Regions from separate parts of the Bacillus sp. ISL-39 genome, predicted to be linked through region 2. Evidence: predicted binding sites of a transcription regulator. Region 2 holds the regulator's gene; each other region holds the start of a gene.
What was found. Region 2 encodes CtsR, which represses protease genes until heat stress. Its sites were predicted from a motif close to ATGGTCAATAAAGGTCAAACA; they were not measured.
Positions count from the first base shown of each region.

Region 1: a site for CtsR is predicted at 1,766-1,786, ahead of J7E37_RS05315 (ATP-dependent Clp protease ATP-binding subunit). Genes of this name have one in related genera too.
Region 3: a site for CtsR is predicted at 1,672-1,692, ahead of clpB (ATP-dependent chaperone ClpB). Genes of this name have one in related genera too.

Region 1 covers NZ_JAGGQM010000002.1:700,298-704,843, forward strand. Annotated here, with positions in the region: gene J7E37_RS05305 (hypothetical protein) at 1-346, shown strand, start outside; gene J7E37_RS05310 (YkvI family membrane protein) at 607-1,650, opposite strand; gene J7E37_RS05315 (ATP-dependent Clp protease ATP-binding subunit) at 1,879-4,035, shown strand; gene J7E37_RS05320 (efflux RND transporter permease subunit) at 4,371-4,546, shown strand, end outside.
Region 2 covers NZ_JAGGQM010000008.1:31,966-36,511, forward strand. Annotated here, with positions in the region: gene clpC (ATP-dependent protease ATP-binding subunit ClpC) at 1-1,176, opposite strand, end outside; gene mcsB (protein-arginine kinase McsB) at 1,181-2,263, opposite strand; gene mcsA (protein-arginine kinase activator protein McsA) at 2,266-2,814, opposite strand; gene J7E37_RS09025 (CtsR family transcriptional regulator) at 2,842-3,303, opposite strand.
Region 3 covers NZ_JAGGQM010000019.1:42,124-46,669, reverse strand. Annotated here, with positions in the region: gene clpB (ATP-dependent chaperone ClpB) at 1-1,660, opposite strand, end outside; gene J7E37_RS14540 (YjzC family protein) at 1,802-1,984, opposite strand; gene J7E37_RS14535 (undecaprenyl-diphosphate phosphatase) at 2,247-3,059, shown strand; gene argF (ornithine carbamoyltransferase) at 3,307-4,263, opposite strand; gene J7E37_RS14525 (carbamoyl-phosphate synthase (glutamine-hydrolyzing) large subunit) at 4,260-4,546, opposite strand, start outside.

The DNA of each region.
Region 1 (4,546 bases), on a different contig from region 2:
AGCAGAAGAACCCAACAAAGACGTTCTGATGTGGACTGAGGACGACAGTGTATTCATGAGGATAGAACTGATTCCAAATGACGCAGAATGGGCCTTAGTCGAAGAGAATTCCAAAGCACAGCTAGCTGCTGTCGGTGCTGAAGTGAATGAAGCACAAACACCTGAAGATCCATTCTTCAACAATGCATGGGCAATGGAAACCAAAAATGAATCAGACGTCGTAACTACGTATTTAATTAAAAATGAAGAACAACCATTAAAGCTTACTTTATTCACAAAAGAAGGTGCAGACCACCGCAGTGCATTCTTAGAAATGGCCAAGACCATTATGAAAGAGAATAAATAATACAAGATAAGTTAATTGAAGTGTAATTATACATTCTCATCATAAAAAGAAGGGGCAGTTCCCCTTCTTTTTTATTTGACTGTTTTCGTAAAGATTGTTGTTAAAATCCTAAATCCGATTTTAACGTAATATAAGGCATTTTGCAGGTCGGTATTAAGTGTGAATGCTCTTTTCTCACATAAGAGTCAACTTTGCGAAGAAAATAGGCCATTCAACCCTATTTGGTAGTCAATAGCAACAAAGTTTGAAAAAAGAGCCTTTTATTTATTCAAATTAACTGGTTTCATCCATAACAAGACAATAAAAATTAAACTGATGTAGCCAAAAACCGGATAAAGGATGGAAAGCAGCGTTCCATAATCAATCAAGCTGATGAAATAACAAATTAAAAAGAGCAGTGAGACGACAAGCAGGCTTGGCAGCTTGATATACTTTTGAATTTGCCTTTCCAGACCAAAAATATTACCAATTACCGAGGTGAAAATTTCCCCATATACAATCAAGACAAAAATCCAGTATAGACCAGCAGCAAGCTGTTTCATTACAACAGCCATCGGAATCTCAAATGTTTCGAATCCAGGCAGCATAATTAAAGTCAAATGGCTTGAAAGCAAAATTAAGGTAAGTGCTATCCCGCCCAGGATTCCACCCCATTTTACAGTATGATCGTCTTTCATCTCGGCTGCTACAGGAACCAGGACTGCCTGGGCAAGCGACAGGTTCAGCGCTGTATATGAAAATGGTCCGATCACAGCCTTCCAGCCATCCTCTGCATATGGAATAAAAACGACCTGTTCAATGAATCCAGGCAATTTAACTGACAGGAAGAATAAGATCAGACTGAACAAGATCATCATCGGCACGACAAAAGTGTTCACAGCAAAGACGCCCTTTAAGCCGACAACCATGACGGCAAGTGACAGTGCAATCGTGACAAAGATCCCCAGGGACTTAGTCATTCCAAGCTGCTCTTCAAAAACTGCCCCTGCACCTGATAACATAACGGCACAAACTCCAAGCAGCATAAACAGCATCATAATATTGATGATTCTGCCAAAAAACTTCCCAAATAAATGAACATTCATTTCTTCATATGAATAGGCACCGATCGCCGCTGCGATGCGCATCAATTTTGCACCCATATATGTAAGAATATATCCCGCCATGAAAACACCAATTAATCCAAAAAGTCCAAAGCGGGAAAAGAATTCGACGATTTCCCTCCCTGTCGCAAAGCCGGCTCCCACAACAGTACCGACATAAACAGCAGCGATTTGAAAGGCAGCACCCCAGTTTGTCTTCAAAGCGTTCCCCTCCCTCCTTCTCAATATATGTCAGGATAGACAAACCATGACGAGCTTTTTTTAAAAGGTAATTAAACACAATCTCTACTAAAAATTACCATAGGCAAATATCTTGAAAGTCAAAAAAGGTCAAAGTATAATAAAGTTAAATTGATCAAAGTTAGTCAAAGTCAAGAATGATTATAATTGATCATATATAAGAATTAACTTTTTGAGGGAGGAATTTAAATGCTTTGCCAAAATTGCCATGAGAAAAACGCTAATATCCAATTGAGAGTAAATTTAAACGGTAATCAGAAGCATTTAATGCTCTGCGAAGATTGCTACAAAAAAGAAAAAGAAAGATTAGGTGCTTCCTTTGGCAGCCAGATGCCTGGTTTTCAAGACTTTGGAGGCTCGCCTTTTAATGATATGTTCAAACAGTTTTCAGGCAATATGAATAATCAAAACCCTGATCATAACCATTCATCTGGTGCTGCGAAAACTGCTGGCGGTGGAAATGGCTTCATCGATCAATTTGGGAGAAACCTCACCCAAATCGCAAAAACCGGTTTGATTGACCCGGTAATAGGACGAGACGAAGAAGTAAAACGAGTCATCGAGATTTTAAATAGAAGGAATAAAAATAATCCTGTGCTGATTGGCGAACCAGGCGTAGGTAAGACTGCCATCGCTGAAGGACTCGCTCTTAAGATTGTTGAAGGCGATGTGCCGGATAAGCTGAAAAGCAAGGAAGTCTATTTGTTAGATGTCGCTTCAATGGTTTCGAACACAGGTATCCGCGGGCAATTCGAGGAAAGAATGAAACAGCTCATTTCTGAATTACAGGCTCGCAAAAATATCATTCTGTTTATTGATGAAATTCACCAGCTTGTTGGTGCAGGGTCTGCTGAAGGATCAATGGATGCCGGCAATATCCTGAAGCCAGCACTCGCCCGCGGTGAGCTCCAAGTAGTCGGTGCAACAACTCTGAAGGAATATCGCAAAATTGAAAAGGATGCGGCGCTCGAAAGACGCTTCCAGCCAGTACATGTATTGGAACCGACAGTGGACGAGGCTGTGGAAATCCTGAAGGGAATTCAGTCGAAGTACGAAGATTTCCATCAGGTATCCTTTTCGGAAGAAACAATCAAGGCATGTGTACAGCTTTCACACCGTTATATCCAGGATCGTTTCCTTCCTGACAAAGCGATTGATTTAATGGACGAAGCTGGCTCTAAGCTTAACCTTGTTTCTGATTATACAAATAAAAGCGATGCTGAAAACCGCCTTGCTGAAATCGCAAAGGAAAAGGAAGAGGCCCTGAAACAGGAAGACTATGAAACAGCTGCAAAGCTTCGTGATGAGGAATCCAGGCTTGAAAAGGCATTAAATGAAAATGGCAATACGGCACGTCCTTTGGTCACTGTCCATCATATCCAGGAAATCATCGAAAAGAAGACGGGAATTCCGGTAGGTAAACTCCAGGAGGACGAGCAAGTAAGGATGAAGAATCTTGTCGGAAACCTTAATGGCAGGGTAATCGGACAAGTAGATGCCGTCCAGAGAGTAGCCAAGGCAATCCGCCGCAGCCGTGCAGGCCTGAAATCTAAAAACCGTCCGATTGGATCCTTCCTATTCGTCGGACCAACTGGTGTCGGTAAGACAGAATTGACAAAGACGCTGGCAGAAGAGCTGTTTGGCACTAAAGATGCCATGGTTAGACTGGACATGAGTGAATATATGGAAAAGCACAGTGTGTCCAAGCTGATTGGATCACCTCCTGGTTATGTAGGCCACGACGAAGCGGGCCAGCTGACCGAAAAAATAAGGCGGAATCCTTACAGCATTATTCTGCTGGATGAAATCGAGAAGGCACATCCAGACGTCCAGCATATGTTCCTGCAAATCCTTGAAGATGGCCGCCTGACTGACAGCCAGGGCCGTACTGTAAGCTTCAAGGACACAGTCATCATCATGACAAGCAATGCCGGAGCCGGTCACAAAACAATCAAAGTAGGATTCGATCAGAGCACAGCTGTCAACGAATCAAGTATCCTGGATTCATTGGGAGGCTTCTTTAAGCCAGAATTCCTGAACCGATTCGACAGCATCATCGAGTTCAAGGCACTTGAAAAAGAACATTTACTTCAAATTGTTGACTTAATGCTTTCTGAACTTAAGGATACACTTTCGGAGCAGAACATCACTCTTGAAGTCGAGGATGAAGTAAAGGATAAGCTTGCAGAGCTGGGATACCATCCTGCATTTGGCGCACGCCCTCTTCGCCGCTCCATCCAGGAGCAGCTCGAGGACTCCATTGCCGACTTCATCCTTGAAGACCCGGGTGCAGTAGAACTGAAAGCAGTCATCGAAAATGACGCAATCATGATTAAGCGAAAATAACGACCTCGAAGGTTCGGAGCAGATCCGAACCTTCTTTTTTTCATCTTCTGTTAAACCGCTTTGCTGCCTGGTGGGCAGCAGAGCGGTTTTTGGATCTATGGCACAACTCTTAAAGGAAACGTGATTTTCTTGACAGCTTTGGTTGCCTCTATACTTTTTAACATGATCAGTCTAGCGTCCCGTTAAAAGAGACTTGTTAACCGTGTTTGTTTAGTTGTTCTCGCGGACCAATCAAGAAGAAAATATATAATAATTTTAGCAGTTTAAAAATGAAATATACATAGAAGACATATAGAATAAGAGCATAACTTTTTCCAATGAAATGAGGTAAAATTATGGGGTTTCTCACAAGATTCAGTCTCAAAAATGCTTTTGCTGTATTTATCATTTCCTTTTTGTTAATACTCGGAGGCCTGTATTCCTTCACTCGCCTGAAGGTCGACTTACTGCCGAATATCGAGGTCCCGCAGCTTTCTGTTGAAGTCATTTATCCGGGAGCATCGCCTCAGGA
Region 2 (4,546 bases):
AATTGCTTTATCCGGAAGGAATCGGTCAGAGATGTAGCGGTCAGATAATTTTACTGCCGCTTCAATTGCCTCATCCGTAATCGATACTCTGTGGTGAGCTTCATAGCGGTCACGAAGACCCTTCAAAATTTGTACTGACTCTTCTGCCGTTGGCTCATCGACTGTAATCGGCTGGAAACGTCGTTCTAGTGCAGCATCTTTTTCGATGTATTTACGGTATTCATCCAATGTTGTTGCACCGATACATTGCAGCTCGCCGCGTGCAAGTGACGGCTTCAGGATATTGGAAGCGTCAATCGCTCCCTCAGCTCCGCCGGCACCAATTAATGTATGGAGCTCGTCGATGAATAGAATGATATTTCCTGCCTGGCGAATTTCATCCATGACCTTCTTCAATCGATCCTCAAATTCACCGCGGTACTTTGTTCCTGCAACAACTGTGCCCATATCAAGAGTCATGACACGCTTGTCACGAAGGATTTCCGGTACCTCGTTATTGACGATTTGCTGTGCCAGCCCTTCGGCAATTGCTGTTTTACCGACGCCTGGCTCACCGATCAATACAGGGTTGTTCTTCGTCCGGCGGCTTAACACTTCAATGACACGCTGGATTTCCTTAGCACGGCCGATGACCGGATCAAGGCTGCCTTCCCTGGCGATTGCTGTTAAGTCCCTTGCAAGGCTGTCAAGTGTCGGCGTATTGGCATTAGCCGTTCCGCCACCCTGATGTCCTGAAGTTTCATTGCTTCCAAGCAGCTGAAGGACCTGCTGGCGCGCCTTGTTCAGGCTGACACCAAGATTGTTCAGTACTCTTGCAGCCACGCCCTCTCCCTCACGGATCAATCCAAGCAGGATATGTTCTGTTCCAACATAGGAGTGGCCCAGCTTCCTTGCCTCATCCATCGAAAGTTCGATGACCTTCTTAGCTCTTGGCGTATAGTGGATTGTCTGGGAAGTTTCCTGGCCGCGGCCAATCAGGTTCTCAACTTCCTTCTGGATCTTCTCCGCTCCAAGACCAAGACCATAAAGCGCCTTTGCCGCAATGCCCTCACCTTCACGCACCAGGCCAAGTAAGATGTGTTCTGTGCCGATATTGTTATGTCCAAGGCGAATCGCCTCTTCCTGTGCGAGTGCCAATACTTTTTGTGCTCTCTCGGTAAATCGTCCAAACATCATAAGATCATCCTCCTGACTCGTCTTTTGTTTCCATTTTCAAACGTTCTCTTATTAAAGCAGCCCTGCGGATATCCCGTTCATTCGGTCTTAATGGTCCTCCCGCATATTGCTGTAAAAACCCGGGCTGAGTTAATATCATCAACTCATTCAAAATCGACTTGGATATATTTTTTATAAAACCCATATCTATTCCAAGCCTTAAATCTGATAGGCAGCGGGCAGCTTCCTTCGTTTCGATGATCCTGCTGTTTGCAAGTGTTCCATATGAGCGAAACACTCTGTCTTCTAATTGTATGTTAGAAGTCTTCGCTAATGCTTCCCGCGCCGACCTTTCCTGAGATATAATCTGGCTTACGACACTTTTTAAATCGTCTACAATGTCCTCTTCCGATTTTCCGAGCGTAATTTGGTTCGATATTTGAAAAATATTGCCGAGTGCTTCACTGCCCTCGCCGTAAATACCTCTTACCACCAAACCAAGCTGGTTAATCGACGGGACGATCCGGTTCATTTGCTGTGTCAAAACAAGACCAGGCAGGTGCATCATCACCGATGCTCTCAGTCCAGTACCCACATTCGTAGGACAGCTGGTTAAATAGCCGAATTTCTCATCAAACGCATAATTGACATATTCCTCAAGCCAGTCATCGATTTCATTGGCAGCCTTGAGGGCTTCACTTAGCTGGAAGCCTGGGAATAAACATTGAATCCTAATATGGTCTTCCTCATTGATCATGATGCTGACTTCTTCATTTTCAGATAACAGGACGGCACCATGAACAGAATTTTCTGCCAGATTCGGACTGATCAAATGCTTCTCGACCAGCACCCTTTTCTGCAAAGGCGGAATTTCATCCATTTTAATCATTTCCAACTGACCAAAAGCAGCTGTCGATGTATTACTGGCACGTTCCATGATCGTACCCACCACTGCCTCTGCCTCACCATTAGTGAACAATGTCGGAAAATTATACTCGTCAAGGTTCCTTGCAAAGCGGATGCGAGAGCTAAGGACGATATCTGAATCAGGTCCATCAGCACTCATCCAGGAGCTGACAGCCTGATTGATAAACTTCTCCAATGACAAGGCTACTCCCCTCCCTCTTGACCTGCTGACAATTTCCTTTCAAGTTCCCTGATCTGGTCCCTTGTCTCAGCAGCCTGCTCAAATTCCTCTGCAGAAATCAGGCTTTTCAGAGTTTGTTTAAGCTGATCGATTGTCTTCCTTACATGAAGGTCACCGCCGACTCTTTTAGGGATTTTTCCATTATGTACGGAATTTCCGCTATGGAGTCTCCTGACAATCGGGGTCAGCTGTTCGCGAAAAGCATCATAGCAAGTCGCACAGCCAAATCTGCCTACTTTCACAAACTGCGGAAATGTCATTGAACATTGAGGACACTGGGCCACTTGCTCAGCGTCAAAGGCATCCTTTTTCTGTTCAGGAAAAGCAGGTTCCATATTCAACAATCCGGCAAGCAAGCTATTGATCGAAAAAGCAGGGCCGTTGTTCATCATAAACAATTCACCTTTTTCTTGTGCGCATATTTCACACAAGTGCAATTCCGTTTTTTCTCCATTTGAAAAATTCGTGAAGTGCAGCGTTGCCGGCCTTTGATTACACTCTTGGCAGATCATGCCCTCACCTCTTTATCTGCTTTGATATTATTTATACTTCAATGCCATCAGCATGGCCTTCAACATTCTCGCACGCAGCTCATCACGCAGCGGCAGCTCAATATACAGGACGGACCTGTCGAGCACACTCAGCATGATTTTTGCCTCACGTTCAGTGACTACATCTTCCTCCGCAAGACGGAAGATGACATGCTCGGCGCTGCTTTGAGAAATTCGGGTCTGTATCAAAGACAGTAAATCATCAATCAAATGTGCATGATCATAAGCCTGGACTTTGATGATCCGGATGTAGCCGCCGCCACCCCGTTTGCTCTCAACAAGATAGCCTCTTTCAATCGTGAACCTTGTATTGATGACATAATTGATCTGGGACGGCACGCACTGAAATTTATCGGCGATTTCACTTCGCTTGATTTCAACGATGTCCTTATCGCTCATTTCTAAAACCTGTTTAAGGTAATGTTCTATGATGTCCGATATATTCCTCACTAAACCTCCCCCAATCTGACTTTGACTATATTTGACGTTAATTATACAAAAAATTTTTTTCCGTTGCAATGAAAGTATCCTGAATTATTTTCGCCAAAATTATGTATGCCAAAACATGACAATAAGGGGTGTGTTGGTTATTATACCCATTTTATAACATGTGGAAACTTGTATCTGGGCACATCAATGAAAAATTTGTTCGGGATTAGATTTTCTGAGAAGGAGTCGGTGCCTATTGGTTAGATTGGCATTGTAACCAGTAATATTATCTTTAGTACATAAGCTCTTTCCGAAGGTTCTATATAAGAAAGCAGCTGGTATATTTTATTTTCTGGGGAACCCACCTGTGCCTGTATAAGTGCTATATCAATGCACCAGGAGTTTACTGGCAAAAAGCAACTACTTGTCCTGGTTGTATCATGTTCTGACAACTTTTCGTACTTTTCCTCCAAACCTGTCTGAAGTTGGCTCAAGTTCAGTCAACTTTTCGTACTTTTCCTCCAAACCTGTCTGAAGTTGGCTCAAGTTCAGTCAACTTTTCGTGTTTTCCCTTCAAACCTGGTCTGAAGTTGGCTCAGGTTCGGACAACTTTTTGTGCTTTCCCTTCAAACCTGTCTGAAGTTGCATCAAGTTCAGATAACTTTTTGTGTTTTTCCTCCAAACCTGTCTGAAGTTGGCTCAAGTTCAGACAACTTTTCGTGTTTTCCCTTCAAACCTGTCTGAAGTTGGCTCAGGTTCAGACAACTTTTCGTGCTTTTCCTTCAAACCTGTCTGAAGTTGGCTCAAGTTCGGACAACTTTTTGTGCTTTTCCTTCAAACCTGTCTGAAGTTGGCTCAAGTTCGGACAACTTTGTGTGCTTTTCCTTTAAACCTGTCTGAAGTTGGCTCAAGTTCGGACAACTTTTTGTGCTTTTCCTTCAAACCTGTCTGAAGTTGCATCAAGTTCAGACAACTTTTCGTGTTTTTCCTTCAAACCTGTCTGAAGTTGGCTCAAGTTCGGACAACTTTGTGTGCTTTTCCTTCAAACCTGTCTGAAGTTGGCTCAGGTTCTGACAACTTTTTGTGCTTTTCCTTCAAACCTGTCTGAAGTTGGCTCAAGTTCAGACAACTTTTCGTGTTTTTCCTTCAAACCTGTCTGAAGTTGGCTCAAGTTCGGACAACTTTTCGTTCATTACCTCCAAACCTGTCTGAAATTGACTCAGGTTCTGACAATTTTGTGTGCTTTTCCACGAAACTTTGTCCG
Region 3 (4,546 bases), on a different contig from region 2:
CGGGTATGCCCGTCCACCGTGAAACGATTCCAGCAATTTCTTCTTCAGTCACTTCCTCACGAAGAAGCCGTTCTCCTTCATTTTGGCTAACTTCCAATTCAAGCTCTTTCAATACTTTTTCAAGAGAAGGGATACGGCCATGCCTTAATTCAGCGGCCTTGTTCAAGTCATAGTCATTTTCTGCTTTTTCCAGCTCCCGTCGCAGCTTTTCAAGCAGCTCCCGCTGTTCCTGTACCTTTTGGATGCCTTCCTTTTCCTTCTGCCATCTCGATTTCATTGCATTCGCTTTTTCCCTTAAGTTGGCGAGTTCCTTACGAAGAGTTTCGAGTCGCTCGCGGCTCGCATCATCTTTTTCCTTTGTCAACGCAGCTTCTTCAATTTCCAGCTGCATCACCCTTCTTGTCACTTCATCTAGCTCAGTCGGCATCGAGTCAATTTCTGTACGGATCATTGCGCAAGCCTCATCAACCAGGTCAATCGCCTTGTCAGGCAGGAATCGGTCTGTGATGTATCGATCTGACAATGCAGCAGCAGCCACTATTGCACGGTCATGGATGTTGACTCCATGGTGGATTTCAAACCTTTCCTTCAATCCCCGTAAAATTGACACTGTATCCTCAACGTCTGGTTCTTTTACCAATACCTGCTGGAAGCGGCGTTCAAGTGCAGGATCTTTTTCGATGTATTTTCTGTGTTCGTCAAGGGTTGTTGCACCGATGCAATGGAGCTCCCCGCGAGCAAGCATTGGTTTTAGCATATTCCCGGCATCCATTGCCCCCTCAGTCTTGCCCGCACCTACAATTGTATGGAGTTCATCAATGAACAACAGTATTTTGCCTTCACTCTTTTTCACTTCATTCAAAACCGCTTTCAGCCGCTCTTCGAATTCGCCCCGGAATTTCGCGCCTGCGATCAGCGAACTCATGTCCAACGCAAAAATCGTCTTATCCTTCAGGCCTTCCGGAACATCCCTCCGTACAATCCTTTGTGCCAGTCCTTCTACAATAGCTGTCTTACCTACACCTGGCTCCCCGATCAAAACCGGATTATTCTTCGTCTTCCTTGAGAGTATACGGATGACATTGCGAATCTCACTGTCCCTGCCGATTACCGGGTCGACCTTTCCTGAACGGACCTCCTCCACAAGATCACGTCCGTATTTTTTCAACACTTCATAAGTTGCTTCTGGGTTTTGTGAAGTCACTCTCTGGTTCCCCCTAACACTATTAATTCTCGCCACTAATGTGTCTCTGTTAACACTTAATTTCCTCAAAGCTGCGCCTGTTTCAGATCCAGGTATCTCAAGTAAAGCTAGCAAAACATGTTCTACAGATAAATAGTCATCTTCAAACTGTTTCATTTCCTTTTCTGCCTGGGCCAAAACCTTTTGCAGTGCTGCTGTAATGTATAATTTCCCCTGTTCTGCTCCGCTTCCGGAAACTTGCGGTTTCTTTGACAGGCTGCGGTTTAATTCTTCTCGAAAATGGTCTAGATTTATTCCGGTACCAGAAAGCAAGGTTGCCGCCAGGCTGCCGTCCTGTTCAAGCAAGGCAAGCAACAGATGCGGATCATCCACTTCCTGATGATTATGTTGAACAGCCAGGGTCTGAGCTGATACAAAGGCATTTTGCAAGCTTTCTGTCATTCTATTTAAATCCATGACCAATCACTCCTTTGACCTTTTTTGACCTTTAGTTTTATTATAATAAAAATCTCCAAATAGTAAAGCCATCCGCACTGGATGGCTTTAAGAAAGACAGTATGAATTTCATTCCGGAAATCCTGGATGAACCAGGGGGAGTTATTTAAACTTTGGCATATATGTCCAGTGGCGGTTGTGGTTGGAGTTTTCCGGAAAACGATCCCCAGCTTTAAGTTTAATTTTTTGCGGATTGTTGACATTGCTGCCTGTTTCACCAATTTCAATGTAAATACCATTATTGGGTGCCTTTTGTCCGGCACGGAACTGATGACTTTGCCCCATTTGCCTTCCTCCTTCATAAAAGTATTCCGGCAATTTTATTATTTACTGATTTAAATAAAGTATTTATGCATATTTTATCCTTTCAAAAAAAGGGGTTATACGGTACATTAGTGTGTATGAGAAAAAAAGAGCAGACATCTTTTCAGCCACTTTAAGCGCTCCACGCCTAAAACGCCGCCCCAATTGGCTGAAAACCTGTTGGGCACTGGAGCTGGATCATTCTCAACGTCATCTTAAATAAACGGAGGAATGCAAAAACAATATGGAAAATTTCTATGAATTGATTAAATACATATTTCTTGGCCTATTCCAGGGAATCACCGAACCGATCCCTGTATCATCCAGCGGACACCTGGAGATAGCAGAGCATTTTTTCAAACTGCAAATTGAAGGAATGAGTTTTGCCCTTCTAATGAATACAGCTTCCCTATTTGCTGTTTTGTTAATTTACAGAGCCGATATCATCCGGTTAATTGTTAACGGAATTGCATATCTTAAAAGTAAAGATCCCGAGGCAAAATCAGATTTTATGTTCATCATTTATCTAATTGTCGGGACAATTCCTGCTGGTGTCATTGGGATCCTATTCGGCGATTTTATCGAGAAAGAACTGGCCCATATTAAAACTGTTGGGGTAACACTTATAGTGACCGGCCTGGCGCTCTGGCTGATCCGAAACATGCGGGGCCGCAAGAATGACGGAGATTTAAGCTTTAAAGATGCCATTATTGTTGGACTTGCCCAAGCAGTTGCACTTATCCCCGGCATCAGTCGTTCTGGTGCAACAATTGTCGCAGCGATGAGCCTGGGTATGAGACAGGAAACGGCACTGAGGTACTCTTTCCTGCTTTATATTCCAGTTAGTTTCGGCGGAATGATTCTCGGTTTTTCTGATCTTTTGCTTGATGACCGTCTTGGAGAGCTGGCATTGCCGTATTCTTTTGCCTTCATCGCTTCACTGATTGCCTCTTACTTCTCTTTAAAATGGTTCATGAATATCATGGCGCGCGGAAACTTAAAGTACTTTGCAATATACTGCTTCATTGTTGGGCCACTGGTCTTGCTCTTTTCCTAATACAAGAAAAGCCGGCTACCTTCATAGCCGGTTTTTTCGTTTTTTGTCACTCTGAAGTGACCTCCTTTATGCCCTTTTGCCTCGTGGTTCACTTATTTGGGCAGTTACGATCTTCTATAGAACCTTTTCGCTCCTTCAGCCACTCATTCGAGCTTATAGAACATTTCTATAGAACCTTTTCGCTCCTTCAACCACTCATTTGGGCTTAAAGAATATTTCTATAGGACTTCTCCACCTCTTCACCCAATCAATCTTTCAATATCTCCACAAGCAATGCCTTCTGGGCATGGAGTCTGTTTCCTGCCTGTTCGAATACCACTGAGTGCTCACCGTCCATCACTCCTGCTGTTACCTCCTCGCCGCGGTGCGCGGGGAGACAGTGCATAAACAAGTAGTCTTTTTTCGCTGCTTTGAGTATTGCTTCATTCACCTGGTAGCCATGGAAATCATTTAATCTCTGCTCATTTTCCAACTCCTGGCCCATGCTGGTCCATACATCTGTATAGATGATATCCGCGTCTTGAACAGCTTCTTGAGGTGATTCCGTGATGACCATGTTTGCACCACTTTTTCTTGCAAGGTCCTCACACCGTGCTGTTATCGTTTTATCGGGGAAGTATCCTTTTGGTGAAGCAATATATACATCCATCCCGATTTTTGTGCAGGCGATCATCAGTGAATGGGCAACATTGTTCCCATCACCGATGTAAGCAAGCTTAAGGCCTTTAAGCTTCCCTTTTTTCTCATAAATCGTCAACAGATCAGCAAGTGCCTGGCATGGATGATACAGATCGGTCAGACCATTAATGACAGGTATGTCGGCATAATCGGCCAATTCCTCAACTGACTCGTGCGAGAAGGTTCTGATCATGATGCCGTCCAGGTATTGCGAGAGAACCTGGGCTGTATCTGCCACTGTCTCTCCGCGCCCAAGCTGAAGGTCGTTTCCATTTAAATAAAGAGCACTGCCACCAAGCTGGATCATGCCTACCTCAAATGATACTCTAGTACGCGTTGAGGACTTGTCGAAGATCATACCCAGTATTTTGCCTTTGAGGGGCTGGTCAAATTGTTTCTTTAAAGTTTTTTCCTTCAAGATGACTGCCTTTTCTAATAAAGTTAAGATTTCCTGTGGTTCCAAATCGGCCAGGGTTAATAGGTCTTTGCCTTTTATATCAATATGAAGCTGCTGTAGTGCTGTCATTCTGCCATCACTTCCTCATTAGTTTCTGTCAGCCATTGATCCAGGGAGTTAACGTTCCAACTTTCGGCTGATGCACTTTTTAATAGTGCATGCAGTGTTTCCTTTTGGGTCAATACGATCTTCCGGTTCTTGACAGCCCATTCCCTCAAAGATAAATCTCTTTCTGATGAACCCGGACAATACAAGGCTGCCACTTTTTTATGGTCGGATACTTTTTCGATATGAATTAAATGAAAATCGGCTGCCAGTTTTCCTGCTTCCAATAAATCATTTTCATCTGCAA